Solwaraspora sp. WMMA2065: one gene and its partner. The protein of the gene in region 1 interacts with the protein of each later gene in a pairwise test. Links are inferred from orthologs where the notes say so. Each region holds a gene or a part of one and is shown on either strand. Other genes may lie near its edges.

Region 1 (15,061 bases):
GAGCACCCAGATCGTCCCAGCTGTCTTGGGTCACGATCCTCCTCCTCGTCGTACGGCGTCACGCGGGTCGGCCCGGCCGCCCGCCGTCGGTCACGTGGGGGACCGTCGTCTCCCGCCGCAGGGACCCCACATGCCTCTCAGGCTATCCATCTTTCGCGCGTCCGCCATCCACGGGATGGCGTGGTCTGCTCACCCGCCCATGCTCACCGTGGGCAACCCGGTCGTAGACGGACGGTCCGGGAGCCGCGCGGGAGCGGGCAGGGCGGCACCCGCTCCCCACCGGGAGTACGGGCCGGTGACCGGTCCGGTTCAAGCGCCCGCCCGGACCGCGCCCCGCCCCGACCGACACCACCCGCCGGGGTGAACCCGCCGGGCGGCCGGGTAGGACCGGCGTTTCCCGGGTAGTCGGCGACACCAGCGGTGACCAGGTCAGATGGTCGGGCGGGTCGACCGGTACGTGCAACCGGAGGGAGCTGGATGTCCACAGCCGGCTACATCGTGACCGTCGTCGCCGTCTGGGTGCTCTCCGGGATCGTAGCGGTGGCGGTGTTCATCGCCCGGCACGGCCAACGCGCCTGGTACTGGTATCCGTTGGGCGCCGTGCTCGGACTGCTCTTCGTCCCGATCGCGGTGGAGCGCGGATCGCGACCGACGGGGCGGTTGGAAACCCGCCCGGCACCGCCCGACACCGGGCCGAGCGCACCCGGCACGGGGCCCCGGGTGTTGGTCGGCCTGGACGGCTCCGCCGACTCCGAACACGCCCTGCGTACGGCGCACCGGGTGCTCGCCGGTCGGGTCGGCGAGCTGATCCTGACCACCGTGGTCGACGTCGCCGCCGTCGAGCGGGGCGAACGCACCGCCGAAGAAGTCGACCAGCTGGACCGGGCACGGGAACTGCTCACCGACCGGGCGGCCCGACTGCGCCACGCCGTCGGGCAGCCGCTGCCGAGCAGCATCGAGATCGTCACCGGCCGGCCCGCCCGGGCCCTGCTGGACGTCGCTCAGGCGCGCGACGTGGACATGATCGTGGTCGGGCGGCGGGGCCGTGGACTGTCCAACCGGCTGCTCGGCAGCGTCGCCGACCAGGTGGTCCGGGATGCCACCCGGCCGGTGCTGCTGGCCGCCAGCGAGGACGGTTGAGGTGCGCCCGACGACCGCCGGCCGGTGCCGGGCCGGTCCGTACCCCTGGGTCACCGCCGCACCGAGGGGTGCCCGTTGACGATGGTCGCGGTGCTGGCCCTGCTGACCGGGCTCGCCGCCGCCGTACCACTGCTCACCCGATCGCTCGGCCGCGACACCGGCTACCCGCTCGCGGTCGGCTACCTGTTGGGTTGCGGGCTGCTCGCCTCCCGGCTGCCGGTGGTGCTGGACAACGGCGCGGTCGCGGTCTCGGCGCGCTGGCTGCCGTCGCTGGACATCGCGTTCGCGCTGCGGCTCGACGGCCTGGCGATGGTCTTCGGGCTGCTGGTGCTCGGGGTCGGCGCGCTGATCATGATGTACTGCCCGCGCTACCTCGCCCCGCACCGCCCGTGCGCCGCGCTCTACACGCTGCTGACCCTGTTCACCGTGGCGATGCTCGGCCTGGTCTTCGCCGCCGACACGGTACTGCTGTTCCTGTTCTGGGAGCTGACCACGATCTGCTCGTTCTTCCTGATCGGCCAGGCCAGTCCGGCGGCGGCCCGCCCCGCCACCCGGGCGTTGCTGGTCACCGCCGGTGGCGGCCTGGCGCTGCTGGCGGCGGTCGTGGTGATGACGGTCCAGCTGGGCACCAGCGACCTGACCACCATCCTGGCCTACCCCGACCGGCTGCTCGGCTCGCCGGTCGCCTGGGTGGTCGGCGGGCTGCTGATCGTCGCGGCGTTCACCAAGTCCGCGCAGTTCCCGTTCCACTTCTGGCTGCCCAGCGCGATGGTGGCGATCACCCCGGTCAGCGCCTACCTGCACGCCGCGACGATGGTCAAGGCCGGGATCTACTTGCTGATCCGGTTCTCGCCGATCTACGCCGACCAGGCCGCCTGGACCATCGTGCTGGTCCTCGGCGGGCTCGGCACCGCGTTGGCGGGTGCGTTCCTCGCGCTGCGCCAGCACGACCTGAAGGCCATGCTGGCGTACTCGACGGTCAGCCAGCTCGGGCTGCTGGTCGGGGTGATCGGGGTCGGCACCCCGGCGGCGCTGGCCGCTGCGGTGCTGCACACCGTCGCTCACGCGCTGTTCAAGGCCACCCTGTTCATGCTCGTCGGCATCATCGACCGGGAGGCCGGCAGCCGGGACATCCGACAGCTCTCCGGCCTGCGCCACGTGATGCCGGTGACCGCCACCCTGACCGGCCTGGCCGCGATGTCGATGGCCGGCCTGCCACCACTGCTCGGGTTCGTCAGCAAGGAGGCGATCTTCGACGCGTTGATCAAGACCGGGGTCGATCCGTGGCTCAGCCCGTCGGCCGAGGTGCTGGCCGTTTCGGCGTCCGCCCTCACCTTCGCGTACGGCGCCCGGATCGTCTACGAGACCTTCGCCGGACCGCCGCGACAGCCGGAGCTGTACGAGCCGGCGTTGGCGTTTCTGACCCCGGCGGCGATCGCCGCGCTGCTGAGCCTGCTGCTCGGCCCGGCGGCCGCGCTGCTCGGCCCGTTGATCGACCAGGCGACCGAGGACGCGTCCCCCGGCGGCGATCCGCCGTACGTGGCGTTCTGGCACGGCTTCACCCCGGCGCTGGCGCTGTCGGCGCTCACCGTGCTGTCGGGGATGGCCCTGTTCGCCGCCCGTGGACGGGTCGACCGGCTGGTGCAGTCGGTGCGGCTGCCGCCGGCCGGGGCGGTCACCTTCGACCGCTGCTACGGCGCGCTGCTGAGACTGGGCGGGATCGTCGGCCGGCCGACCCGCTACGACTCGCCGGCCGCCCACCTGTTCCGGCCGGTGCTGCTGCTGGTGCTGATCGGGGCGGCCGGCAGCGCCGCGCTGGGGTCGATGCCGTCCTGGCCGGCCGCTGGCGCGGCGGCCGGCGACTGGCCGCTGCTGGTGCTGCTCGCGGTGGCCCTGGCCGGGATCGTGCTGGCCAGGTCGGCGCTCGCGGCGGTCGGGCTGCTGAGCCTGGTCGGCCTGATGGTCGCCACCTGGTTTCTGCTCGCCGGCGCGCCGGACGTGGCGTTGACCCTGATGCTCGTCGAGGTACTGACCGCAGTCGTCGCGATGCTCGTCCTGCGCCGGCTGCCGGCTCGGCTGCCGGGCGCCGACCGTCAGCCGGTCAGCTTCTTCGCCGCCGCCCTCGCGGTCGCCGCCGGTGCCGTCGCGGTGGCCGCGACGGTCGGGCTGACCGGTCGTCGTGACCTGTCCGCCCCGGCGGGTTACTTCCTGCGGACTGCGGAACCGGCGACCGGCGGCGGCAACGTGGTCAACGTGATCCTGGTCGAGTTCCGGGCGTTCGACACCCTCGGTGAGGCGACCGTCCTTGTCGCCGTGGCACTCGGGCTGGTCGGGCTGTTCCGGACCACCGGACGCGACGTCGCCGGTGGGCCCGACGTCGCCGGCGGGCCCGGCGTCGCCGGTGGGCCTGGCGGCACCGCCGGGCGCGGCCGCACCGGATCCGGCCCGGCCGAGCCGGATCCGGTGCTCCGGTTCGCGTACCGACTGCTCACCCCGGTGATGCTGGTGGTCTCGGCGTGGCTGTTCCTGCGCGGCCACGACGAGCCCGGCGGCGGCTTCGTCGCCGCGCTGGTGGCCGGGATCGCGGCCGGGCTCGGTCAGCTGGCGTACGCCGGACGCCCACCGACGGCGGCCGGCCGGCTGCGGCCCGGGCCGCTGCTCGCCGCTGGGCTGCTGACCTGTCTCGGGATCGGTCTGTCCGCGCTGCTGGCCGGTGAGCCGTTCCTGACGCCGTCGCCCGGGCTGAAACTGTCGGTGCTCGGCTTCGCGGTGTCGCCGGTGACCTTCTTCGACCTCGGCGTCTATCTGATGGTGCTGGGCCTGATCACGGCGTCGGTACGGCGGCTCGGCACGGCGGAACCGTCCGACGGGGCGGTTCCGTCCGACGGGGCGGGGGTGCGGGCACCATGACCGTCGCGTTGGTGATCGGCCTGCTCACTGCGGCCGGCGTCTACCTCATCCTGCACCGCGGCCTGATCCGGGTCGTCATCGGCTTCGTCCTGCTCGGCCACGCCGTCAACATCCTGCTGCTCGCCTCGGGCGGTCTGTGGCGCCGGCAGCCGCCGTTCGGCGACGTCGACCCGGCGGCGACGGCCGATCCGCTGCCTCAGGCCTTCGCGCTCACCGCCATCGTGATCACATTCGGCATCACGATCTTCCTGCTCGCGCTCGCGGTGGTCGACCGGCCACGACCAGGCCGACCCGACCTGGAGCTGGGCGAGGCCGGCCCGCAGGACAAGGTCGATCCGGACAGCGCGGCGGGCCAGGACATCGCAGCGGGCCCGGAGCCGGAAGCTGGCCCGGAGCCGGTGCTGACCGAGCCCCGGTCGATGTCCGACCAGGTCGCCGAACACGGTCGGACGGTGGCCGGCGGCGACACCGGGGAGCTGCCCCGATGAATGCGCCGCTGCCGCTGGTCGGTCCGATCGTGCTGCCACTGGTCGTGGCCGGGCTGCTGCTGGCCGTACCGCGTCGGTTGACGCTGCACCGGATCGGCTGGCTGGGCACGGGCGTGGCAGTGCTCGCCCAGGGCGGAATGCTGCTGGCCGCGACCCGCCGTGGTGAGGTGCTGACCGAGCGGATCGGTGGCTGGCCGGCAGGCTTCGCGATCACCCTGGCGGCGGACACCTTCAGCGCGCTGATGGTCACGGTCGTGGCGCTGGTCGTGCTGCTGTGCGGGGTCTTCGCCATCGGTTCCGGTGACGACCGGCGACCGTATCTGGTCCCGCTGGCGCTGATGACCAGCGCCGGCGCGTTCGGGGCGTTCCTGACCGCCGACCTGTTCAACCTGTTCGTGCTGATCGAGGTCATGCTGGTGCCGTCGTACGTACTGCTGACCGCCGGCGCCGGCCGGGAGCGGACAGTGGCCGGGCGGATCTACGTGACCGTCAACCTGCTCGCCTCCACGATCCTGCTGGCCGGGGTGGGGCTGGTCTACGCCGTCGCCGGCACCGTCGATCTCGGCGAACTGGCCGGGTCGGCCAGCCGCGACGGCGCGCTGGCCCTGGCCGGCACAGTGGTGCTGCTCGCCCTGGCGGTGAAGGCCGCGGTGGTGCCGCTGCACGGCTGGCTGCCCCGCAGCTACCCGTACGCGCCACCGGTGGTCACCGCGTTGTTCTCCGGCGTCCTCACCAAGGTCGGTGGGTATGCGATCGTCCGGATCGTGGCGGTGGTCTATGACGGCGCGGTCGACTACCGGTGGGTGATCGGGCTGGCCGCCGCCGTGACCATGGTGATCGGCGTCCTCGGGGCGCTCGGCGAGACCACGATGCGTTCGGTGCTCGCGTTCCACATGGTCAGCCAGATCGGCTACCTGCTGATCGGGCTGGCGGTGTTCAACCCGGCCGCGCTCACTGCGGCGATCTTCTTCCTGGTGCAGTACATCCTGGTCAAGGCGGCGTTGTTCCTCTGCGCCGGGGCGGTGGTGGTCGGCTACGGCACCGATAAGCTGGACCGGCTCGGCGGGCTGGCCACGGTGCACCGGCTGCTCGCCCTGGCCTTCATAGGTGCGGGGCTGTCGCTGGCCGGGATGCCGCCGTTTTCCGGGTTCCTGGCCAAGTTCCTGCTGCTGCGGGCAGCGGTCGCCAACGGCGACTATCTGCTGTTCGCCGTCGCGGTGCTGGTCAGCCTCGGCACACTCATCTCGATGATCAAGATTTGGGATCTGGCGTTCTGGGGTGAACCCACGCCCGCACCGGTGGACCATGGTGGCCGCCCGTCGGCCTCCGTGAACCCGGCCGGCCAACCTTCGGTGTCCGCGAACTCGGCCGCCCGTACCGACGACGTGCCGCCGCGGATGACCACCTGGCTGACCGGGCCGGCGGTGCTGCTCGCGGCCCTCACCCTGCTGCTGGGTCCGGCCGCGCAGCCTTTGCTCGGCCTGGCGGCGACCGCCGCCGACGGACTGATCGACCCGAGCGCCTATGTGGAGGCGGTGACCGGACGTTGACCAGACGAACGCGACGGACCGAAAAGACCCGAACCGGCCCGGTGGAAGCCCGTACCGGCCGGGGAGCCGGCGGCGGCCGGGCCGGCAGGCCGCGCCGGGGGCCGGACCGGACGCTGCTGCACTGGCCGGTCCGGACGCTGCGCCGGGCCGGGCGGGTGCTGAGCTTCGTCGGCTACTTCACCGGCCGCCTGGTGGTGGCGAACGTCGTCGTCGCCCGGGAGATCGTCACGCCGGGCAGCGGGCTGTCGCCGGGGATCGTCGAGTTCCCGCTGCGGACCCGGACCAGCACCGAGATGGTGCTGATGGCGCTGGCCGTCGGGCTGACCCCGGGCACGCTCACCGTGGCGGTCCGCCCGCAACCGCCGACCCTGTTCGTGCACGGCATGCACGCCGAGGACCCGCAGCGGTTCCGCGCCGAACTCGCCCGGCTGCAGGACCACCTGCTGCCCGCCGCCCGCCCGGTCGACCGGGACGACCCGGGGGACCGGGACGACCGGGCCGACCAGCCGGAGGGAGCCGACCGGTGACCGGACTCGACCTCGTCCTCGCCGTCCTGGCCCTGGCGATGGCGGCGGCGATCATCCGCCTGGTGATCGGCCCGACCGACGCCGACCGCGCCGCCGCCGTCGACTTCGGCTTCTTCGTCTTCATCGCCGGGGTCGCCGTCCTCGCCGCCCGGCTGCGGATCGCCGAACTGCTCGACATCGTGCTGACCGCGACCCTGGTCGGGTTCCTCGCCACGGTCGCGCTCGCCCGCCTGGTGCATCGGAGGAGCCGGTGAACGGCTGGAACGTGCTCGCCGGGGTGCTGCTCGGCGCGGGCACCCTGCTGATCGGGATCACCGGGCTCGGCATGCTACGGCTGCCCGACGTCTACAACCGGATGAACGCGGTGGCGAAGGCGGCCAGCCTGGGTCTGGTGCTCATCCTGCTCGGCGCGCTGACCCTGCTGCCCAGCCCACGGACCGCGGTGGTGGTGACCCTGGCCGTACTGCTGCAGGTGGTCACCGCGCCGGTCGGCGGGTACGCGCTGGCCCGGTCGGCCTACCTGTCCGGTGCGCCGATGAGCCCGCAGAGCAGGTTCGACGCCCTCGCCGAGCAGGGCGGGCCCCGGCCCGACGCGGGACAGGGAGACCGGTCACGGCCGGGCACCGTGCCGGAGGGACCGGGGGAGGCCGGCCGGTCGTAGCCGTCGCCGGAGCCGGCGGTGAGGGCGGTCCACCTGGTTCGCCGACCCGGAGTACACTGACGCCATGGCCGGCGCCTTCCTGCTCCTTCTCCGGCCGTGCTGACCCACCAGGCCGCCTGACCGGCGCAGCGGCCGTCCGGCGGCGGCAGCACGGCGACCCCTCCTGTGGAGGGGTTTTTTCATGCCCACGACCAATACACCACAGCCCACAACCGACCCTGAGGTGGCGACCGACGATGAGCGAGGCAGTCGAGACCGCGGCGGACACCCCACCGTTCCGGTACACCGCCGCGATGGCCGGCGAGATCGAGCGACGGTGGCAGCAGCGGTGGGAGCGTGACGGCACCTTCCACGCGCCCAACCCGGTCGGCCCGCTGGCCGACCCGGCCCACCCGCGCGCCGACGCCGAGAAGCTCTTCCTGCTGGACATGTTCCCGTACCCGTCCGGCGCGGGCCTGCACGTCGGCCACCCGCTGGGCTTCATCGGCACCGACTGCTACGGCCGCTACCAGCGGATGGCCGGCCGCAACGTGCTGCACGCGATGGGCTTCGACGCCTTCGGCCTGCCCGCCGAGCAGTACGCGGTGCAGACCGGCCAGCACCCGCGGACCACCACCGAGGCCAACATCGAACGTTACCGGGCCCAGCTGCGGATGCTGGGGCTGGCCCACGACGACCGGCGGTCGGTGGCCACCACCGACGTGGAGTTCTACCGCTGGACCCAGTGGATCTTCCTGCAGGTCTTCAACTCGTGGTACGACACCGAGGCCGGCAGGGCCCGGCCGGTCAGTGAGCTGATCGCCGCGTACGAGTCGGGTCGGCGCGCCACCCCGGACGGGCGCGCCTGGTCCGAGCTGACCGACCGGGAACGCCGCGAACTGGTCGACGCGCACCGGCTGGCGTACGTCTCCGAGGCGCCGGTCAACTGGTGCCCCGGTCTGGGCACCGTGCTGGCCAACGAGGAGGTCACCGCCGACGGCCGGTCCGAGCGCGGCAACTTCCCGGTCTTCAAGCGCAACCTGCGGCAGTGGATGATGCGGATCACCACCTACGCCGACCGGCTGCTGACCGACCTGGACCTGCTGGACTGGCCCGAGCCGATCAAGCTGATGCAGCGCAACTGGATCGGCCGGTCCACCGGCGCGCACATCGTCTTCCCGACCGACGCCGCGCCGATCGAGGTCTTCACCACCCGGCCGGACACCGTCTTCGGCGCCACCTACATGGTGCTGGCCCCGGAGCATGCCCTGGTCGACGAGCTGGTGCCGACCGCCTGGCCGGAGGGCACCCGGCCGGCGTGGACCGGCGGGCACGCCACCCCGGCCGAGGCGGTCGAGGCGTACCGCAAGCAGGCGGCCGGGCGCACCGACGCCGAACGGCAGGCCGAGACCCGCGACAAGTCCGGCGTCTTCGTCGGCGCGTACGCCACCAACCCGGTCAACGGCGCCCGGCTGCCGATCTTCATCGCCGACTACGTGCTGGCCGGCTACGGCACCGGGGCGATCATGGCGGTGCCGGCGCAGGACGAGCGGGACTGGGACTTCGCCGAGGTGTTCGACCTGCCGATCGTGCGGACCGTGACACCGCCGGCGGACTTCACCGGCAAGGCGTACACCGGTGACGGGCCGGCGATGAACAGCGACTTCCTGAACGGTCTGGGCGTGACCGAGGCCAAGGAACGGATCATCGCCTGGCTGGAGGCGGGCGGCCACGGCCGGGGCGCGGTCACCTACCGACTGCGGGACTGGCTGTTCAGCCGGCAGCGCTACTGGGGCGAGCCGTTCCCGATCGTCTACGACGAGACCGGACTGCCGATCCCGCTGCCGGAGGAGATGCTGCCGCTGGAGCTGCCCGAGATCGACGACTTTTCGCCGCGTACCTTCGACCCCGACGACGCCGCATCCGACCCGGAGACGCCGCTGTCGCGGGCCGCCGACTGGGTCGAGGTGGAGCTGGACCTGACCGGGGTGCCGGGTGCGCCGGCCGGCCGGCGGAGCTACCGCCGGGAGACCAACACGATGCCGCAGTGGGCCGGCTCCTGCTGGTACGAGCTGCGCTACGCCGACCCGGCCAACGCCGACGCCTTCGTGGACCCGGCCAACGAGCGGTACTGGATGGGACCGGCGTCGGCGACCGACTGCGGCGGTGTCGACCTGTACGTCGGCGGGGTCGAGCACGCCGTGCTGCACCTGCTGTACGCCCGGTTCTGGCACAAGGTGCTGTTCGATCTGGGGCACGTGTCCAGCGTCGAGCCGTTCCGCCGGCTGTTCAACCAGGGCTACATCCAGGCGTACGCGTACACCGACGCGCGCGGCGCGTACGTCGACGCGGCGGCGGTGACCGAGCGCGACGGCGGCTGGTTCCACGGCGAAACCGCGGTCAACCGCGAGTACGGCAAGATGGGTAAGAGCCTGCGCAACGTGGTCACCCCGGACGAGATGTGCGAGGCGTACGGCGCCGACACGTTCCGGGTGTACGAAATGTCGATGGGCCCGCTGGAGGTCTCCCGTCCCTGGGAGACCCGGGCGGTCGTCGGTTCGTACCGGTTCCTGCAGCGGGTGTGGCGGGCCCTGGTCGACGAGCACACCGGCGCGTCCCGGGTGACCGACGCGCCCGCCGCCGACGAGGTCCGCCGGCTGACGCACCGGATCGTCGACGGTGTCCGCGCCGACATGGACGGGCTGCGGTTCAACACGGCGATCGCGAAGCTGATCGAGCTGACCAACGCGCTGACCCGGCTGCCCGCGACGCCCCGGGAGGCGGCCGAGCCGCTGGTCCTGATGCTGGCGCCGTTCGCCCCGCACGTCGCCGAGGAACTGTGGCAGCGGCTCGGCCACACCGGTTCGCTGACCTACGCCGACTTCCCGTCGGCCGACCCGGCGCTGCTGCGGGCCGCGTCGGTGATCTACCCGGTGCAGGTGGCCGGCAAGGTGCGGGGCCGCGTCGAGGTGCCGGCCGAGGCCGCCGAGGACGAGGTACGGGCCGCCGCTTTGGCCGCCGTCGCCGAGCACCTGGCCGGCCGTACGCCGCGCAAGGTGATCGTGGTCCCGGGCCGGATGGTCAGCGTGGTCCCCTGAGGCCAGGGCTCCTGGTGCCGGCGGCCCGGCCCGCAGGGTCAGCTGCGGGCCGGCCCGGGTTCAGCCGGCCAGGTGATCGCCGGCGCGGTCGTCGTAGCGCTGGCGGGCGGCGGCGATCACCGGTCGGTGCGCGAGTGACCAGTCGGCCAGCGCCTTGACCAGGTGGGTCAGGCTGGCGCCGACGTCGGTCAGCCGGTAGTCGACCTGGGCGGGGACGGTCGGATAGACCGTACGGGTCACCAGCCCGTCCCGCTCCAGCCGGCGGACGGTGAGCGTGAGCATGCGCTGCGAGATGCCGTCGATCGACCGTTGCAGCTGGCGGAAGCGCCGGGGCCCGGCCGCCAACTCGACCACGACCAGGACCGACCACCGGTCGCCGAGCCGGTCCAGCACGTCGCGGATGCCGCAGTCGGGGTGCTCGGCGCGCCCACACGGCTCCAGCTGTGCGGCCGAGGTGGTTACCGCGGTGTGCGTGGGTGACATGAGAGTGCCTTCTTGTCGGTGCCGACAGGGGGACGGGACGATCGCCGCAGGAAGCTACGGCGAGCAGGAGGACGTCCTCAATGATCCTTGTCACGGGTGCCACCGGACACCTCGGCGCGGCCATCGTCGACCGGCTGGGCCGCACCGGGGCACCGGTCACCGGTGCCAGCCGGTCACCGCGCCCGGGTCTGCGGCACCTGGACTTCGACCGGCCGGCCGACCTCGATCTGCGCGGCGTCCGGACGCTGGTGCTGGTCTCCGCCGGCTACGCCGAGGACGACCAGGTCGTCGCCCGCCACCGGGCGGTCGTCGACGCCGCCGTCCGCGACGGGGTCGACCAGGTGGTGTACACGAGCCTGACCACGGCGGGCGACCATCTCGGCTTCGCGCTGGCACACCGGGTCACCGAACAGCTGCTGGCCGCCAGCGGCCTGGGCTGGACGGTACTGCGCAACGGGCTGTACGCCGAACTGTTCGGGGCGCTGCTCACCTGGGGCCCGCAGGGGCTGGAGTCCGCCTTCGGCACCGGGGCCCTGGCCGCGGTCGCCCGGGCCGACCTGGCCGAGGCCGCCGCGCTGGTCGCCGCCGCCGCGTCGGAGCATGCCGGCCGCCGCTACGACCTGGTCGGCCGGCCAGTGACCGCCGATGAGGTCGCGGCCCGGCTCGGCGTCGGACACCGCACCATCGGCCTGGGGGAGTACCGCGCCCGGCTGGCGGACACAGCGGGTCTGCTGCCGTTCCAACCGCCGATGCTGGTGTCGACCGCGAGCGCGGTGCGACACGGGCTGCTCGGTGCCGGCGGCGACGATCTCGTCCGGCTGCTCGGTCGCGACCCGGCCGATCCACTCGAGGTCGCGGCGGCCGTGGCGGCGTCGTCCCGGCCCGGTCCGGCTACGCCGAGGCGGTGACGTCGCCGTCGGACCCGGCCCGGTCCCGCGCCGGCGCGGTGACATCGTGGTCTGGGACGCGGGCGGCGGCGGCACTGGCGCGGACCGCGCGGCGCCAGCGCAGCAGCAGGACGACGGTGGCCGCCGCGCCCAGTCCGGCGGGCGCGGCGGCCAGCCAGTTGACCTCACCGGGGGCGACCACGGCCGCGCCGATCACCGCGTAGCCGACTGCGGTCGGCGCCGACGCCAGTACGCTGCCGATCAGGAACGGGGTCAGCCGGACCCCGGTGGTGCCGTAGCCGAGGCTGACCATCCCGAAGCCGCTGACCGGCAACAGCCGGACCGTCACCACGCCCAGCACGCTCTGAGTGGTGAACCACCGGTCCAGCTGGGCCAGCCGCAGCCGGACCCGACCGGTCCGGCTGGCCAGGCCGCCCGCCGGCGCCGCCGAGGTGCGGCTGGCGACGTACTCGCGGCCGAGCCAGCGGCCGACACCGAAGCCGATCAGCGCCGCCAGCGTCGCCGCTGCCAGGCTGTAGCCGGCCCCGGCCACCGGGCCGAACAGCGCACCCCAGGTCAGCGTGATGAAGGTCCGGGGCACCAGGACGGTCAGCAGCAGCGCGCCGCCCACCACGGCCAGCACCGGTGCGGCCAGGCCGAGCCGGTCCGGCAGGCCGGACAGGGCCGCCAGGTCGGGCCGGGGGATCAGCAGCACCAGCAGTCCGCAGCCGGCGATCAGCGCGAGCAGGGCCGCGAACCGGGCCACCGCCGGTTCGCGCAGCGCCTGCCACAGCCGCCTCATGCGCGGATCGCGGCCATCCGTTCGGCCCGCAGCCGGTCGGCCCACATGTCGTTGAGCGGCGGCAGACTGGCGGCACCGATCGCCCAGCGCAGCAGCAGGTCCGCCAGCGCCGGGTTGCGGGCCAGCGCCGGGCCGTGCGCGTAGGTGCCGAGGATGTTGCCCCGCCAGGCGCCCTCGCTGGTCCCGTCGTTGCCGACCCCGGCGGTGACCCGGGCCAGCGGCGAGACGCCGTTGCCGAGATGGGTGCGCCCGCCGTGGTTCTCGAAACCGCTCAGCGGCGGTACGCCGAGCCGCGGGTCGATGTCGCCGGCCAATTCGCCGACCGCCCGGCTCGGTCCCCGGTCGGACTGCAGGTCCAGTAGTTCCAGGCCGGTGCACTGGGTGCCCTTGGCGAAGAACGAGGTGCCCAGCAGCTGGTAGCCGGCGCAGACCGCGAAGATCACCGAACCCTGGTCGACGGCGCGGTGCAGCCCGGTGTCGGCCCGGAGCCGCTGGGCGGCCAGCGCCTGCGGGCCGTCCTCGCCGCCGCCGATCAGGTAGATATCCGCCGACTGCGGCACCGGCTGGTCGGAGCGGATTTCGGTGAGCTCCACCGGGATGCCGCGCTGCTGGGCCCGGCGGGCCAGGATCAGCAGGTTGCCCCGGTCGCCGTAGGTGGACAGCAGGTCAGGGTAGATCCAGACCAGGCGGAGCACGCTGGGCCCGCCGATCGACGGGCCGATGGCCGGGAACGACTCAGTTGACACGGTCCAGCTCCGCTCGGATGTCCTGGAATGCGGTGTAGTTCGCGATGACCTCCAGCCGGCCGGGCGGCACCGAGGAGATCGCCGCGTTGAGCGACGGGACGTGCAGGAACGGCACGTCGTTGACCTCCAGCCGGACGGCGAGGTCGAAGGCGCGGTCCCCGGTGATCAGCACCTGGCGACCGCGCAACGGCGAGAAGTCGACGTCGAACAGCCAGGAGGTGTCCAACCCGTCGGGGTCGCGGGCGTTGATCGACAGCAGCGTCGGCGCCTGTTCGGCCATGTCGAACGCTTCCAGCCAACTGGCCGGGTTCTTGGCCAGCAGCAGCCGGATGGTCCGCCCGTTGCGGACCACCTGCGCGTACCGGCCGGCCACCGAGGTGACCACCGCCAACCGGGACACCGCGGCCACCGGGCGTACGCCGAACTCGGCGGCCACCGCCAGCGCGGTGGCCGCGTTGCCGATGTTGACCTGGCCGGGCAGTTGCAGCGTCACCTTGTGCCAGGCGCCGGTCGGGTCGATGACGCCGTCCTCGTCGACCACCCACTCCGGTTCGGGCCGGCGCAGCGGGCAGCCGGCACACCACCACTGGTTGTCGGAGCGTTCGATCGCCGAACCGCACTCGGGGCAGACCCACGAGTCGTCGTGCCAGCGCTGCCCGGCACTGAACCAGGAGACCGAGCCGGCGGTAGCGGCCGCCCACACCACCATCGGGTCGTCGGCGTTGGCCACCACCTTGACCTCGGGATGCTCGGCCAGCGCCACCTGCCACAGCTGGGCCATCATGGCCACCTCCTTGGCCCGGTCCAGCTGGTCGCGGGAGAGGTTCAGCAGGGCGACCACCCGGGGACTGGTGGCCTCGAGCACCTGAGCCAGGTAGTGCTCGTCCACTTCGAGCACCGCGTACGGCGTGGTGCCCGCCTTGGCCAGCGCGGAGGTGTGCCCGGTCGGCATGTTCGCGCCGTACGAGTTCGTCGCGACCCGGCCGAGTACGCCGACCGCCGCCGCGGCGAGCCGGGTGGTGGTGGTCTTGCCGTTGGTGCCGGAGACCAGCGCGACGGACCGCCCGGCGGCGAGATGCGCCAGCAGCTCCGGATCGATCTTGAGGCCGATCCAACCGCCGATCACCGACCCGTCACCTCGCCCAGCGGCCCGCGACAGCGCCGCAGCGGTGCGGGACACCGAGCTTGCCACCTTCGCCCGCAAGGGCATCTTCGCGTCCGTCACGCGAGCGAGGTTACCGGACCGTGGTGGGCGTGGATCGCCGCACGGACGCGTTGGTACGGTCGACGACCGATGAGCAGCTCAATGGTCGCTACCGCGCTGCGGGCGTTGGCCGAGCTGGCACCCGCCGCACCAGAGCGGGCGTTGGACGTGACCCGCGGTGGCCAGCCGCTGCTCTGGCTCGCCGATCCGGACCGGCACCGGCGCGACGCCGCCACCGACCGGTTGGCCGCGGTCGACCTGTTGCACCGCGACGAGCGGATCCTGCGACGCGGCCTGGGTCTGGTCGTCGGCACCGTCGAACGGGACGGGGTCCGTCGCCGGGTCCGGCTGCCGTTGCTGTCCGAACCGGTCCGGTTGGAGCGTGCGCTGCGTGGTTACCGGGTGGTGTCGGCCGGTGAGTTGGAGCTGACCTCCCTGGTCACGGATCGCGCCGTGGCGGCGAACCTGGAATCGGTGCCGGGCCTGGGCCGGCTGGGACCTGACGGGCACCGCCCTGGCCGAGGTGTACCAGCCGACCGGCAGCGGCACAGCGGTGGCGGCCGGGTTGCCGGATACCGGGGCCGAC
Region 2 (14,619 bases), 2.3 Mb from region 1 along the record:
GAAGCGCGATGAACATCGTCGTACTCGTCAAGCAGGTGCCCGATTCCGGCGCGGAACGCGCCCTGCGCGGTGACGACAACACCGTCGACCGCGGGTCGGCCAACAACGTGATCAATGAGATGGACGAGTACGCGATCGAGGAGGCGCTGCGGCTGCGGGAGGCCAACGGCGGTGAGGTGACCATCCTCACCATGGGCCCGGACCGCGCGGCCGAGTCGATCCGCAAGGCGCTGTCGATGGGGCCGGACAAGGCGGTGCACGTCGTCGACGACGCCCTGCACGGCTCCTGCGCGGTCGCCACCTCCAAGGTCCTCGCCGCGGCGCTCGGCACCCTCGGGGCGGATCTGATCCTCTGCGGTGCCGAGTCCACCGACGGGCGGGTGCAGGTGATGCCGCACATGCTCGCCGAACGGCTCGGCATCGCCGCCCTGACTGGCGCCCGCAAGCTGACCGTCGACGGCGGCACGCTCACCGTCGAACGGCAGAGCGAAGAGGGCTACGAGGTGGTCAGCGCCGCCACCCCGGCGGTGGTCTCGGTGTGGGACACCATCAACGAGCCGCGCTACCCCTCGTTCAAGGGGATCATGGCGGCGAAGAAGAAGCCGGTGCAGAGCCTGTCCCTGGCCGATCTGGGGGTGGCCGCCAGCGAGGTCGGCTTCGACGGGGCGACCAGTGAGGTCGTCGAGCACCACAAGCGCCCACCACGGTCGGCGGGGCAGAAGGTCGTCGACGACGGCGAGGCCGGCGTACGGCTGGTCGAGTTCCTGGCGTCCGAGAAGTTCGTGTGAGCGGGGAGGTTGACATGGCTGAGGTTCTCGTTGTCGTCGAGGCCACCGGTGAGTTCGGCGTCAAGAAGGTCACCCTGGAACTGCTGACCCTGGCCCGTAAGCTGGGCGGCGAGGTGTCCGCGGTGGTGCTCGGCGGGCCGGGTGCGGCCGCCGCGATGACCGACAAGCTCGGTGAGTACGGCGCCAGCAAGGTGTACGCCGCCGAGAGCGAGGAGATCGACGGCTACCTGGTCGCTCCGAAGGTGACCGTGCTGGCCGAGCTGATCGGCCGGGTGCAGCCCGGCGCGGTGCTGCTCGCCTCCTCGCAGGAGGGCAAGGAGATCGCCGGTCGGCTCGCCGTACGGCTGGACAACGGCCTGCTGACCGACGTGGTCGACCTGGCCGCCGACGGCACGGCGACCCAGATCGCGTTCGCCGGCGCCACCATCGTCACTTCCCGGGTCACCCGGGGCCTGCCGTTGGTGACGCTGCGGCCCAACTCGGTGGCGCCCGAGCCGGCCCCGGCCACCCCGCAGGTGGAGCAGGTGCAGGTGCAGGTCGCCGACTCCGACAAGCTGGCCAAGGTGGTCGAGCGGGTCGCCGAGCAGTCCGGCTCCCGGCCGGAGCTCACCGAGGCGTCCGTGGTCGTCTCGGGCGGGCGCGGTGTCGGCAGCGGCGACAACTTCAAACTGGTCGAGGAGCTCGCCGACCTGCTCGGCGGCGCGGTGGGCGCCTCCCGGGCCGCGGTCGACTCCGGGTTCTATCCGCATCAGTTCCAGGTGGGGCAGACCGGCAAGACCGTCTCCCCACAGCTGTACGTGGCGCTGGGCATCTCCGGGGCGATCCAGCACCGGGCCGGGATGCAGACCGCGAAGACCATCGTGGCGGTCAACAAGGACGGTGAGGCGCCGATCTTCGAGCTCGCCGACTTCGGTGTGGTTGGTGACCTGAACAAGGTGGTCCCGCAGGCGGCCGAGGAGATCCGCAAGCGCAAGTGAGGTGACCGTCCCGCAGGGCGTCGCGGCCACCGCCGTACCGACCTGACTGATCGGGTCCGGCCGCCTATCCGCCGGACCCGACCCGGCGGATAGGCTTGCTGGTGATGGCTTATCTCGACCACGCCGCGACCACGCCGATGCTCGACGAGGCGGTGGAGACCTACGTCGCCACCGCCCGCCGGGTCGGTAACGCGTCGTCACTGCACGCCGCCGGACGGGCGGCCCGGCGTACGGTCGAGGAGGCCCGGGAGCGGGTCGCCGCCGCCCTCGGCGCCCGGCCGTCCGAGGTGATCTTTACCGCCGGCGGCACGGAGAGCGACAACCTCGCGGTCAAGGGAATCTTCTGGGCACGTTCGGCGGCGGATCCTGCCCGGCGGCGGATCCTGGCCAGCACCGTCGAGCACCACGCCGTGCTCGACGCCGTGCAGTGGCTCGCCGAGCACGGGCAGGCCCAGGTGACCTGGCTGCCGGTGGACGCTACCGGTCGGGTCGACGACGCCACCGTGCAGGCCGAGCTGGACGCCGCCGCCGACGAGCTGGCCCTGGTCACCGTCATGTGGGCGAACAACGAGGTCGGCACAGTGCAACCGGTCGCCGCCGTCGCGGCAATGGCCGCGCGGGCCGGCGTACCGCTGCACACCGACGCGGTCCAGGCGGTCGGTCAGGTTCCGGTCGACTTCGCCGCCAGTGGCGCCGCCGCGCTGACCGTCAGCGGTCACAAGCTCGGCGGCCCCGCCGGCGTGGGCGCCCTGCTGCTCGGCCGGGACGTCACTTGCACCCCGCTGCTGCACGGTGGTGGCCAGGAGCGCGACGTCCGCTCCGGCACGGTCGACACCGCCGGGATCGCCGCGTTCGCGGTCGCCGTGGAGGTGGCGGTGAAACGCCAGGCCGAGCACGCGGCGCGGGTCGGTGCGCTCCGCGACGACCTGGTCCGACGGGTACGCCAGGTGGTACCGGACGTGATCTACAACGGTGACCCGGCCGACCGGCTCCCGGGCAACGCGCACTTCTCGTTCCCCGGCTGCGAAGGCGACGCACTGTTGCTGCTGCTCGACGCCCAGGGCATCGCCTGTTCGACCGGCTCGGCCTGTTCGGCCGGGGTCGCGCAGCCGTCGCACGTGCTGCTGGCGATGGCCGACGACGACGAGCGAGCCCGCTCGTCCCTGCGGTTCAGCCTGGGCCACGACTCCACCCGGGCCGAGGTCGACGCGCTGGTGGCGGCCCTGCCCGGTGCGGTCGAGCGGGCCCGCCGGGCCGGCGCGGTCCGCGGCACGAAGGCGACGCCGCCCGCCGCCGGCTGACCCGGGGCCGCTGCGGGACGATTACCCTCGAACCGAGGCGACGATCAGGCAGGAGATGGGTACGGTGCGAGTGCTGGCGGCGATGTCCGGCGGGGTCGACTCGGCGGTGGCGGCGGCTCGGGCGGTGGCCGCCGGGCACGACGTGACCGGTGTGCACCTGGCGCTGTCGCGCAACCCGCAGACGTACCGCACCGGGGCCCGTGGCTGCTGCACCGTCGAGGACGCCCGGGACGCCCGGCGGGCCGCCGACGTGATCGGCATCCCGTTCTACGTCTGGGACATGGCCGAGCAGTTCCACAGCGACGTGGTGGACGACTTCGTCGCCGAGTACGCCGCCGGGCGTACCCCCAATCCGTGCCTGCGCTGCAACGAGAAGATCAAGTTCGCGGCGGTGCTGGACCGCGCGGTGGCGTTGGGGTTCGACGCGGTGGTCACCGGCCACCACGCCCGGCTCGGCCCCGACGGTCTGCTGCGGCGCAGCGTCGACCTGGCCAAGGACCAGTCGTACGTGCTCGCCGTGCTCAACCGGGCCCAGCTGGACCGGGCGATGTTCCCGCTCGGCGACTCGACCAAGGCGCAGGTCCGGGCCGAGGCGGCGCGGTACGGGCTCGCGGTGGCCGACAAGCCCGACTCACACGACATCTGCTTCATCGCCGACGGCGACACCCGTGGATTCCTCGCCGACCGGCTCGGCAACGTCCCGGGCGACGTGATCGACGCGACGACCGGCGCGGTTGTCGGCCGCCACGACGGGGCGTACGCGTTCACCGTCGGCCAGCGGCGTGGCCTGGGCATCGGGGTGCCCGCGCCGGACGGTCGACCCCGCTACGTGCTGTCGATCACACCGACGAGCAACACGGTGACCGTAGGCCCGGCCGAGGCGCTGGACGTCGACGCGGTGACCGGTGTCCGCCCGGTGTGGATCGGCGGGGACCGGCCAACCGGTCCGGTCGAGGCGATGCTCCAGGTGCGCGCGCACGGGTCGACCACCCCGGCGGTGGTCGAGCTGACCGATGCCGGCATGCACGCCCAGCTGCACCGGCCGGTCCGGGGGGTCGCCGCCGGCCAGGCGATGGTCGCCTACCGGCCCGATCCGGCCGGCGACGTGGTGCTCGGCTCGGCGACCATCGCCGGCTGACCGGTAGAGTCGGCGGACGTGACCGACGCGAGTGACCTGACGTGACCGACCCGCGTAGTCCGTCCAGCCCGGAGCCGGCCGTCCCTGCGACGGACTCACCGTGGCCCTGGCCGCCAGGTGCCGCCAGCGGGATCGGTTCGCTGCCCGGCACCGACGTCGCCGAGGCGCAACGGATCGTCCTCGGTGAACTGCCGGGCCTGCCGCACCTGCCCGAACTGCCGGCCCGGGGGCCGGGGGCAGAGATGATCGGACGCGGCGCCACCTTCCTGGTGGACCTGCCGGTCGAGCTGTACGCCGGTCGGTGGCGGGTCGCCGCCCGACCCGGCCGGGACCTGCGCCGCGCACTCGACCTGCGGGAACGGGACCTCGACCAGCTGACCGAGCAGGCCGACGGCTACACCGGGCCGGTCAAGCTGCAGGCCGCCGGGGTGTGGACGCTGGCCGCCGCTCTCGACGTCGGCCTCGGTGGGCGGCTGGTCCGCGACCACGGCGCCGTACGTGACCTCGCCGCGTCGCTCACCGAAGGCCTGCGGGAGCACGTCGCGGAGGTGTCACGCCGGGTGCCGGGCGCGCGGCTGCTGCTCCAACTCGACGAGCCCTCGCTGCCCGCCGTGCTGGCCGGGACGCTGCGCACCGACAGCGGTCTGCACACCTACCGGGCGGTCGTCGCCGGCACCGTCCGGGACCTGCTCGCCGAGGTGATCTCCGGAGTCGGCGTGCCGGTAGTGGTGCACTGCTGCGCCCCCGGTGTACCGGTGGGTCTGCTGCGGGCCGCCGGAGCCGTCGCGATCGCCGCCGACCTGGAGCTGCTCACCGACCTGGACCCGGTCGGTGAGGCGATCGACGCCGGGATGGGGCTGTTCGCCGGGGTGGTGCCGGCGACCGGGGAAGCGACCGGCGCGGCGGCACCGGCCTCGGCGCGGGCGGCGGGACAGGTCCGTACCCTCTGGTCGAAGCTGGGGTTCCCGGCGGAGCGGGCCGCCGCCCAGGTGGTGGTGACCCCGGCGTGCGGGCTGGCCGGGGCGGCCGTGCCGTACGCCCGGGCCGCGCTGGCCGCCTGCCGCGACGCTGGCCGGCGGCTGGCCGAGGGCTGAACCCGGCCGGCGGCCGGCGGTGGAGTGCGGTGGGGTCCGGCCGGTGGAACAGTGCCGCCCGGGGTGTGCCTACGGTTACCGTTGGCGGCGATGAGCTACCACGGTGACAGCGACGGTGACCCGGCCGCCGGTCGGCGCGGCTGGTGGCGGGTGTACCGCGGGTTGATCGTCGCCGTGCTGGTGGTGGTCTCCGTGCTGTGCTTCCTGTGGTGCGCCGGGGTGGCCGTGTTCAACCTCGTCCAAGGCGAGTGACCGGGCCGCCACGCGAGTGACCGGGTCGGTCCGCCAGGCGGGTGACTGCGGTCGGTCCGTCGGCCGGTATCCGCGAATGTCGGTGCCGACCGATACGGTGCGCAGGTAGATCCGAACACGGAGGTCAGCCGGTGTCCGAGGAAGTCGTTCCGCAGCAGGTCAGCGCCGCCGGGCAGGCGCAGGCCGGTGAGGAGCCCGACGCGGCCGCCCGGGAGCGGCACGCCACGCTCGCCGAGGAGATCGATCGCCACCAGTTCCGCTATCACGTCCTCGACGCGCCGGAGATCTCCGACGGGCAGTACGACCTGCTGATCCGGGAGCTGAACCAGCTGGAGGAGCGACACCCGTCGCTGCGCACACCGGATTCGCCCAGCCAGCGGGTGGGCTACGCCTACGCCACCCAGTTCGCCCCGGTGAACCACGCCGAGCGGATGATGAGCCTGGACAACGCCTTCGACGACGACGAGCTCACCGCCTGGGTCGACCGGGTCGAGCGCGACGCCGGTGGCCCGGTCAACTACCTGTGCGAGCTGAAGGTCGACGGCCTCGCGGTCAACCTCACCTACGAGCGGGGCGTGCTGACCCGGGCGGCCACCCGGGGCGACGGCCGGGTCGGCGAGGACATCACCCCCAACGTGCGAACCATCCGGCAGATCCCGGAGCGGCTGGCCGGCGAGGCGCCCGAGCTGCTGGAGGTCCGTGGCGAGATCTACTTCCCGGTGGCGGCGTTCGACGAGCTCAACGCCAGCCTGGTCGCCCAGGAGAAGGCGCCGTTCGCCAACCCGCGCAACGCCGCCGCCGGCTCCCTGCGGCAGAAGGACCCCCGGATCACCGCCGGGCGCGGGCTGCGCATGGTGGTGCACGGTCTGGGGGCGCGCAAGGGCTTCGAGCCGGTACGCCAGTCCGACGCGTACCGGCAGCTGGCCGACTGGGGGCTGCCGATCAGCCAACGCTGGCAGGTGGTCGGCGACCGCGACGGGGTGCGTGAGTTCATCGCCCACTTCGCCTCGCACCGCCACGAGGTGGAGCACGAGATCGACGGCGTGGTGGTCAAGATCGACGAGGTGTCGGTCCAGCGCCGTCTCGGCTCCACCAGCCGCGCCCCGCGCTGGGCGATCGCCTACAAGTACCCGCCGGAGGAGGTCAACACCCGGCTGCTCGACATCAAGGTCAACGTCGGGCGGACCGGGCGGGTCACCCCGTACGCGGTGCTCGACCCGGTCAAGGTGGCCGGTTCGACGGTCGGCTTCGCCACCCTGCACAACGCCGGAGAGGTGGCCCGCAAAGGGGTGCTGATCGGCGACATGGTGGTCCTGCGGAAAGCGGGCGACGTCATTCCCGAAGTGGTCAGCCCGGTCGTCGATCTGCGGACCGGCACCGAGCGCGAGTTCGTGATGCCGACCGAGTGCCCGGAGTGCGGCACCGAGCTGCGCTACGAAAAAGAAGGGGACGCCGATATCCGGTGTCCGAATCTCGACTGCCCGGCGCAGTTGACCCGCAAGCTGGAGTACATTGCCGGCCGCAGCGTTCTCGACATCGAGGCGCTGGGTGAGCGGTCCGCGATCGCCCTGGTCGATTCCGGTGCCGTGCAGAGCATCGGCGACCTTTTCGATCTTGACGCCGACCGGTTGTCCGGAGTCAAGTTCTTCTGCAACCAGAGCGGTGAGCTGACCGAGAACGCGAAGAAACTGTTGGCCAACCTCGCCGAGGCCAGGCAACGGCCGCTGTGGCGGATCATCGTCGCGTTCTCCATCCGGCACGTCGGCCCGGTCGCCGCCCAGGCGCTGGCCCGCGAGTTCCGCTCGATCGACGCGATCGCCGCCGCGAGTCAGGAGCAGCTGGTCGACGTCGACGGGGTCGGCCCGGTGATCGCCGCGGCCGCCGCCGACTGGCTCGCCGCCGGGCACGCTCAGGAGGTGGTTCGGCGCTGGCGCGCGGCGGGCGTACGGATGGTCGAGGAAGCCGGTGACGACCAGGCGCCGCGCCCGTTGGCTGGCGTCACCGTCGTGATCACCGGTTCACTCACCGGCTACTCCCGTGACGAGGCGGCCGAGGCGGTGCAGTCCCGCGGCGGCAAAGTCAGCGGGTCGGTGTCGAAGAAGACCGGCTTCGTGGTGGTCGGCGACAGCCCGGGATCGAAGTACGACAAGGCCATCGCACTGCGTGTCCCGGTGCTCGACGAGGCAGGCTTCGGCGCGCTTCTCGAGGAGGGGCAGGACGCGGCCCGGGCGGTCGCCGTCAACGAACCGGACCAGCCGGCCGAGTCCGCCGGTACCGCCGATCCTGTCCAGCCTGCCGATACGGCCGAGCCCGCCGCCGCCAGCTAGCGGCGACCCGGCGTCGGTCGACCCGGACCCTCGCCGGAGCCCCGACAATTGGCGGACGCCATTTCCCGACGCGGTCAGGAATCCCGCGTGGGGCATTCGCCGACCGCGTCTCAAATCAGTCACGACCGCGCTTCGCTCCTGACCTGCGGGCCGTCCGTCCTTAAGGTGTAGGACGTCGGCGGGACGCCCGGCTCATGCCGAGCCGGCGAAGCGGGCCACGGGAGCGCGACGGGAGGGCAGATGGAGGCCGCGGCATTGCGGAACTCCGTTCCTTCGGAACGCGCCCCTGGGTTCTTCGGCTTTGTCGGCGGCGTGACCGCCGCCGCGCTCGCCGTCTGTGCCGTACCGTTGCTGGACCTGCCCGCCCAGATTCTCGACCTGCCGGCGGCATTCTGGCTGATGGCCCTGCTCGCGGTGGTCGGCGACGCCCGACCGTTCACCCCACCGGGCCGGCGGCGCCGGTCCGAAGTCTTTCCGTCGGTCTGTTTCACCTTCGCCATCCTGCTCGCCTGGGGCCTCGGCCCGGCGGTCGCGGTGCAGGCCGTCGCGGTGGCGGTCTTCGCCTGGCGGGCCCGGCACGTGCCGTGGCGGGCCCTGTTCAACAGTTCGCAGTACGCGCTGGCGCTCGCCGCCGCAGCGGCGGTGGCCGGGCTGGCCGGGCCGGGCGCCTTCGCCGGCACCGCGGAGCTGGCCTGGAGCGACGTCGCAGTGGCGGTCGGCGCGGCGGCGGCCTGGTCGGCGGTCAACTACGGCACGGTCACCCTGGCGATCCGGCTGCGCTTCGGCGGCCGGTGGTGGCGGTCAGCCCGCCGTGGCATCGGCTTCGAGCTGTCCTCCACCGGATCGCTGCTGCTGCTCGGGCCGGTGCTGGTGGTCGCCGCACAGGTCGACCCGGCGCTGATCCCCCTCGTGCTGGTGCCGCTGTACGCGGTCTACCGGATGGCCGCGCTGGCCAGCGAGCAGGAACGGTCGGCCCGGCTGGACCCGTTGACCGGGCTGGCCAACCGCAAGGCGCTGATCGTCGAGATCGCTGACCAGGTGCCGGCACACGCCGACGCGCTGCGGCGCGGAGCGCCGGACTCCCGGATGGCGCTGCTGCTGCTTGACCTGGACCGGTTCAAACGGGTCAACGACGCACTCGGGCATCTGGTCGGCGACCGGCTGCTGGTCGAGGTGGGGCTGCGGCTGGCCATGGTGGTCCGGCCGCAGGACCTGGTGGTCCGGCTCGGCGGCGACGAGTTCGCCATCCTGGCCACCCGGCTCACCGGCGCGGACGAGGCGCGGGAGATCGCCGATCAGGTGGTGACCGCGCTCGCCGAGCCGGTCGCCCTGGACGGGCTGCCGCTGGACGTCGGCGGCTCGGTGGGCATCGCCCTCTACCCCGAGCACGGTGGGGATTTCGCCACCCTGCTGCAGCACGCCGACGTCGCGATGTACGACGCCAAGGACACCGGTGACGGCACCGCCGTCTACGCGGCCGAGTCGGACCACAACACGCCGGAACGGCTCAGCCTCCTCGCCGACCTGCGTCGCGTACTCGACGTCAACGGCGCGCACGCGGCCGACTCCGGTCGGGAGGTCGACGACGTCGGCGAGATCACCATGTACTACCAGCCGCAGGTGGAGATCGCGACCGGCGAGGTGGTCGGGGTGGAGGCGCTGCTGCGCTGGCGGCATCCGCGCCGGGGCATGGTCGACCCGGAAGAGTTGATCAAGGTCGCCGAGCAGAGCGCCGTGATGCGCCTGCTCACCCGCCGGGTCGTCGACGACGTCGTCGAGCAGATCGCCAAGTGGGCCGCCGCCGGGATCACCCTGCGGGCAGCGGTCAACGTCAGCGTCCGGGACCTGCACACCGGCGAGATCGCCGAGCAGATCTCCGACCGGCTCACCCGCTTCAACCTGTCACCGGAGCAACTCCAGTTGGAGATCACCGAGGGGGCGCTGATGGCCGACCCCCGGCGGGTGCTGGCTACCATCTCCCGGCTGGACGCGATCGGGGTGGCGATCGCCTTGGACGACTTCGGCACCGGCTACTCGTCCATGCAGCACCTGCGCCGGCTGCCGCTGTCCGAAGTCAAGATCGACCGCTCGTTCGTCCTCGGCATGGCCGCCGACACCGACGACGCGGCCATCGTCCGCTCGGTGATCGAGCTGGCCCGGGCGCTCGGGCTGCGGGTCGTCGCCGAAGGCGTCGAGGACGACGCGTCCTGGCGACGGTTGTCCGCGCTCGGCTGCCACGTCGCCCAGGGCTGGTTCTACGCCCGGCCGATGCCCGCCGACGAGCTGGTCAGCTGGCTGGCCCGGTACCGTCCACTGGTCCCCGGCCCGCGCGCCGTCCCGGCCGGCGTGCCCGATGACTCGGCTGACCCGCCGGAGAAATAGACTCGTCGGGTCCGGCCCGCTGAGCCACGCTGAGCGAGGATCCCGGGCCAACCGTTCGATCACCGTACGAAGGGGGCGCAGATGGCCGCCATCTCCCGCGAAGAGGTCGCGCACCTGGCGCGACTGTCGCGGCTGGCCGTGACCGAGGACGAACTGGCGACGTTCGCCGGCCAGCTCGACGTCATCCTGCAGTCCGTGGCCCGGATCGGCGAGGTCGCCGCCGACGACATCCCGCCCACCTCGCACTCGGTGCCGCTGACCAACGTGCTGCGCGACGACGTCGTCATCCCCGGCCTGGACCGCGACGCCGCGCTCGCCGCCGCCCCGGACGCCGAGGACGGCCGGTTCCGGGTGCCGCGCATCCTGGACGAGGAGGTCTGAACCATGTCCGAACTCACCGGGATGACCGCCGCGCAGCTGGCCGGGCTGATCGCCGCCGGCGACACCAGCGCCGTCGAAGTGACCCGCGCCCACCTGGACCGGATCGCCGGCGTCGACGAGCGGGTGCACGCCTACCTGCACGTCGACGCCGACGGGGCGCTCGCCGCCGCGCAGGCCGTCGACACCGCCCGCGCCGCCGGGCAGCCGCTCGGCCCGCTGGCCGGCGTACCGATCGCGGTCAAGGACGTCGTCACCACCAAGGGCGTACCGACCACCGCCGGGTCGAAGATCCTCGACGGCTGGCGGCCACCGTACGACGCGACGATCGTCGCCCGGCTGCGCGCCGCCGGCATGCCGATCCTCGGCAAGACCAACATGGACGAGTTCGCGATGGGCTCGTCGACCGAGTACTCGGCGTACGGGCCGACGTACAACCCGTGGGACCTGACCCGGATCCCGGGCGGATCCGGCGGTGGCAGCGCGGCCGCGGTCGCCGGGTACGAAGCTCCACTGGCGATCGGCACCGACACCGGCGGCTCGATCCGCCAACCGGGCGCGGTCACCGGCACCGTCGGCGCCAAGCCGACCTACGGCGGCACCTCCCGGTACGGGCTGATCGCCTTCTCCTCCTCGCTGGACACCCCTGGCCCGTGCGCCCGGACGGTGCTCGACGCGGCGCTGCTGCACGAGGCGATCGCCGGCCACGACCCGCATGACTCCACCTCGATCCCGGCCGCCGTGCCGCCGGTCGTCGAGGCGGCCCGTGCCGGTGCCTCCGGTGACCTGACCGGGGTGCGCCTCGGCCTGGTCACCCAGTTCGCCACCGGCGAGGGCGTCGAGCCGGGCGTCCTGGCCGCGTTCCGCGACGCGGTCGACGCGCTGACCAAGCTCGGGGCCGAGGTCGTCGAGGTCTCCTGCCCGCACTTCGACTACGCGCTACCGGCGTACTACCTGATCGCGCCGAGCGAATGCTCGTCCAACCTGGCCCGCTACGACGGCGTCCGGTACGGGCTGCGCAGCGGCGACGACGGCAACCGGTCGCTGGAAGAGGTCATGTCGCTGACCCGCGACCAGGGCTTCGGGCCGGAGGTCAAGCGGCGGATCATGCTCGGCACCTACGCGCTGTCCAGCGGCTACTACGACGCCTACTACGGGCAGGCGCAGAAGGTCCGTACCTTGATCACCCGCGACTTCACCGCCGCGTTCGAGCAGGTCGACGTGCTGATCTCGCCGACCACGCCGTTCGTGGCGTTCCCACTCGGGGCGCGCACCGCCGACCCGTACCAGATGTACCTGGCCGACCTGTTCACCATCCCGACCAACCTGTACGGCGGCCCGGCCATCTCGGTGCCGTGCGGGCTGGCCGACGGGCTGCCGGTCGGGTTGCAGATGATGGCGCCCACGATGGCCGACGACCGGATGTACCGGGTCGCGGCGGCCCTGGAGTCGGCGGTCGGCACCCTCACCCCGCCGGAGCTCTGAGCCGCGACGTGCTGACCCGGATCGAGATCGACGGCTTCAAGTCGTTCCGCGACTTCACGCTGGACGTGCCGCCGTTTCTCGTGATCATCGGGCGGAACGCGGCCGGCAAGTCGAACCTGTTCGACGCGATCCAGTTCCTGTCCCGGCTCGCCGATGATGGGCTGCTGGAGGCCGCTCAGCAGATGCGCGGGGAAGTACCCGATCTGTTCCATCGGCACACCGACGGCACCCAGATGCCGGTGATGACCTTCGCCGTCGAGGTGCTGCTGGGGTCGTCGGTGACCGACGCATTCGGTGATACGGCCGAAGTGAATCACTCTCGGCTGCGTTACGAGCTTGCGGTCGAGCTACGACTCACCAGCAGCAGCGGGACCCGTCGGCCGTACGTGGTACGGGAGGCGGCGTACCGGATCCCTAAGTCCGACGACGCTGCGTTGCGGGCACTGATCCCGCGATGGAAGCAGGTAACCAGCTATCGCGGGGGCGGTCGGGAACTGCTGGAGACCGAGCGCGATGAGCAGGGGCGTGCGATTTTCAGCATCCGGCAGCAGGGCAACCAGGGCCGCAAACGGAAACTGCCGGCGACAGCGGCGACCGCAACCGTGCTGTCCAGCCTGACCACCGCCACGGACTTCCCGCTGCTGTACGCGCTCAAGCGGGAGCTTCAGTCGTGGCGACTGCTGCACCTCGATCCCAGCGCGCTGCGTACCCCGGATTCCTATGACGACCCGGACAGCCTCGCGCCCAACGGTGCCCACCTGGCCAACACGCTGCGTTACCTGGCCGCCGCGACGGGCACCGAGGACCGGCCGGAGGGCGCGTTGAACGACCTTTCCGCCGACGTATCCGAAGTGATACCGGGAGTGGTCCGGGTCCGGCTCGCCGAGGACGAGGCACGCCGGCAGCGGCAGGTCGAGGTCGTCACCCGCGACGAGGCACCGTTCTCGGCCCGGGTCGCGTCCGACGGGACGCTGCGCGCGATCGCGTTGCTCGCAGCACTCTACGACCCCCGTGGTGCCGGGCTGATCTGCTTCGAGGAGCCGGAGAACGGCATCTTCCCGCAACGGCTCGCCCAGTTCGTGCGGTACCTGCGGGCCCTGGTCGAACGGTCGTTGGAGTCGCGCGACGAAGCAGACGGCAATCGATTGACCCAGTTGATCCTGAGCAGCCACTCGCCTGCGATCTTGCGGGCGTTGGAACGCGGCGAGGACGGGGGACGGCTCCATGCGGTCTACCTGGACGTGGTGACCCGGGTGCGCAGGGGCGAACCGCGCAGCCGGATCACCCGTAGCCGCCTGATCGGTGGTGATCAGCTTGCGTTGGATCTCGAAGATCCCAGCGGTGTGGTCACCAAGGCAGAGATTGCCGAATTCGAGGTCCTGGAGACGCTGGATCGCTGATGCGCTACCTCTCGACCGCACTGATCTCCGAAGGCCTCAGCGATGACCGCTTCCTGCCCCGGCTGCTGGCACGCTCACTGGAAGGACTGTGCCTGACCGAGTTCGATGAAACGGTGTACGTAGCCGACGTACAACCGTTGCGGGCCCGGTCCGGCCCGGCAGGTATCGGTGATGTGATCAGCTTGGCCGACCGCAGCGACGGCGCCTTCACGATTGTCTTCTTTCACCGAGACCAGGGTGCGAACGCTGAACGGGTACACCGGGAGTGGCTGGAACCGCTCCGGAAGCGTTGGGCCGACCGCCGGGAGCAACTCGTCGCGGTCGTCCCGGTCCGGGAGACCGAGGCCTGGCTGCTCGCCGACGGGCAGGCACTGCGCAACGCCCTCGGTGTCCAGTGGACCGATGTCGAGATGGGGCTCCCCGGGAGCCCTCGTCAGGTGGAGCAGATCGCCGACCCGAAGAAAGTGCTCAACGACGTGACGCGCCGGGTCAGCCGGTCAGTCGGGGACCACCTCGGCCAGCTTGGCGAGCTGGTGGATCTGGAAAGGCTGCAGCAGGTACCGGCGTACCGGCGGTGGTGGGACGACACCCGGCAGGCTCTCGTGGCACTCGGTTACCGGCCGGGTCGATGAGCGGAACCCAGGTGGACACTAGGCTGGTGCGGTCGGTGCCGCGCCGAGAGTTGGAGCTGTGAGATGAGCACGACCGCGTTGCCCACGTACGAGGATGTCGTCGCCCGCTACGAGCCGGTGATCGGCCTGGAGACGCACGTCGAGCTGGGCACCAACACGAAGATGTTCTGCGGCTGCCCGACCGGGTTCGGCGCCGAGCCGAACACCCAGGTCTGCCCGGTCTGCCTGGGCCTGCCCGGCTCGTTGCCGGTGGCGAACAAGGCGGCGATCGAGGCGACGATCCGCATAGGGCTGGCACTGAACTGCTCGATCGCCGACTGGTGCCGGTTCGCCCGGAAGAACTACTTCTACCCGGACATGCCGAAGAACTACCAGATCAGCCAGTACGACGAGCCGCTGTGCGTGGACGGCTGGCTCGACGTCGAGGTCGACGGCGAGCTGGTGCGGATCGGCATCGAGCGGGTG

What was found.
Region 2: the proteins of leuS (region 1) and ligA interact in binary tests that used the Escherichia coli proteins (3 or more experiments, as listed by UniProt). The link is inferred for Solwaraspora sp. WMMA2065 from one-to-one orthologs.

Annotation. Positions count from the first base shown.
Region 1 is NZ_CP128361.1:2,393,710-2,408,770, reverse strand. Bases 7,156-10,553 are described here. They hold leuS (leucine--tRNA ligase), read left to right. Parts: upstream 7,156-7,512; coding sequence 7,513-10,353; downstream 10,354-10,553. Other genes in these bases: O7610_RS10810 (winged helix-turn-helix transcriptional regulator), read right to left, coding at 10,414-10,553; mnhG (monovalent cation/H(+) antiporter subunit G), read left to right, coding at 7,156-7,276. Outside these bases: O7610_RS10855 (AAA family ATPase), read right to left, coding at 1-34; O7610_RS10850 (universal stress protein), read left to right, coding at 478-1,140; mbhE (hydrogen gas-evolving membrane-bound hydrogenase subunit E), read left to right, coding at 1,216-4,050; O7610_RS30850 (sodium:proton antiporter), read left to right, coding at 4,047-4,538; O7610_RS10835 (monovalent cation/H+ antiporter subunit D family protein), read left to right, coding at 4,535-6,088; O7610_RS10830 (Na+/H+ antiporter subunit E), read left to right, coding at 6,202-6,615; O7610_RS10825 (MrpF/PhaF family protein), read left to right, coding at 6,654-6,869; more of mnhG, read left to right, coding at 6,866-7,155; more of O7610_RS10810, read right to left, coding at 10,554-10,836; O7610_RS10805 (Rossmann-fold NAD(P)-binding domain-containing protein), read left to right, coding at 10,917-11,744; O7610_RS10800 (TVP38/TMEM64 family protein), read right to left, coding at 11,728-12,525; O7610_RS10795 (type 1 glutamine amidotransferase), read right to left, coding at 12,522-13,220; O7610_RS10790 (Mur ligase family protein), read right to left, coding at 13,261-14,481; O7610_RS10785 (hypothetical protein), read right to left, coding at 14,575-14,985; O7610_RS10780 (DEAD/DEAH box helicase), read left to right, coding at 14,999-15,061.
Region 2 is NZ_CP128361.1:74,063-88,681, forward strand. What follows is about bases 5,324-8,279. They hold ligA (NAD-dependent DNA ligase LigA), read left to right. Parts: upstream 5,324-5,681; coding sequence 5,682-7,877; downstream 7,878-8,279. Other genes in these bases: O7610_RS00360 (hypothetical protein), read left to right, coding at 5,389-5,550; O7610_RS00370 (putative bifunctional diguanylate cyclase/phosphodiesterase), read left to right, coding at 8,118-8,279. Also shown: O7610_RS00335 (electron transfer flavoprotein subunit beta/FixA family protein), read left to right, coding at 9-788; O7610_RS00340 (electron transfer flavoprotein subunit alpha/FixB family protein), read left to right, coding at 803-1,765; O7610_RS00345 (cysteine desulfurase family protein), read left to right, coding at 1,870-3,066; tRNA 2-thiouridine(34) synthase MnmA, read left to right, coding at 3,131-4,204; O7610_RS00355 (uroporphyrinogen decarboxylase/cobalamine-independent methonine synthase family protein), read left to right, coding at 4,246-5,298; more of O7610_RS00370, read left to right, coding at 8,280-10,259; Asp-tRNA(Asn)/Glu-tRNA(Gln) amidotransferase subunit GatC, read left to right, coding at 10,341-10,640; Asp-tRNA(Asn)/Glu-tRNA(Gln) amidotransferase subunit GatA, read left to right, coding at 10,644-12,122; O7610_RS00385 (AAA family ATPase), read left to right, coding at 12,131-13,522; O7610_RS00390 (DUF4276 family protein), read left to right, coding at 13,522-14,154; Asp-tRNA(Asn)/Glu-tRNA(Gln) amidotransferase subunit GatB, read left to right, coding at 14,218-14,619. UniProt on the Escherichia coli protein: DNA ligase that catalyzes the formation of phosphodiester linkages between 5'-phosphoryl and 3'-hydroxyl groups in double-stranded DNA using NAD as a coenzyme and as the energy source for the reaction.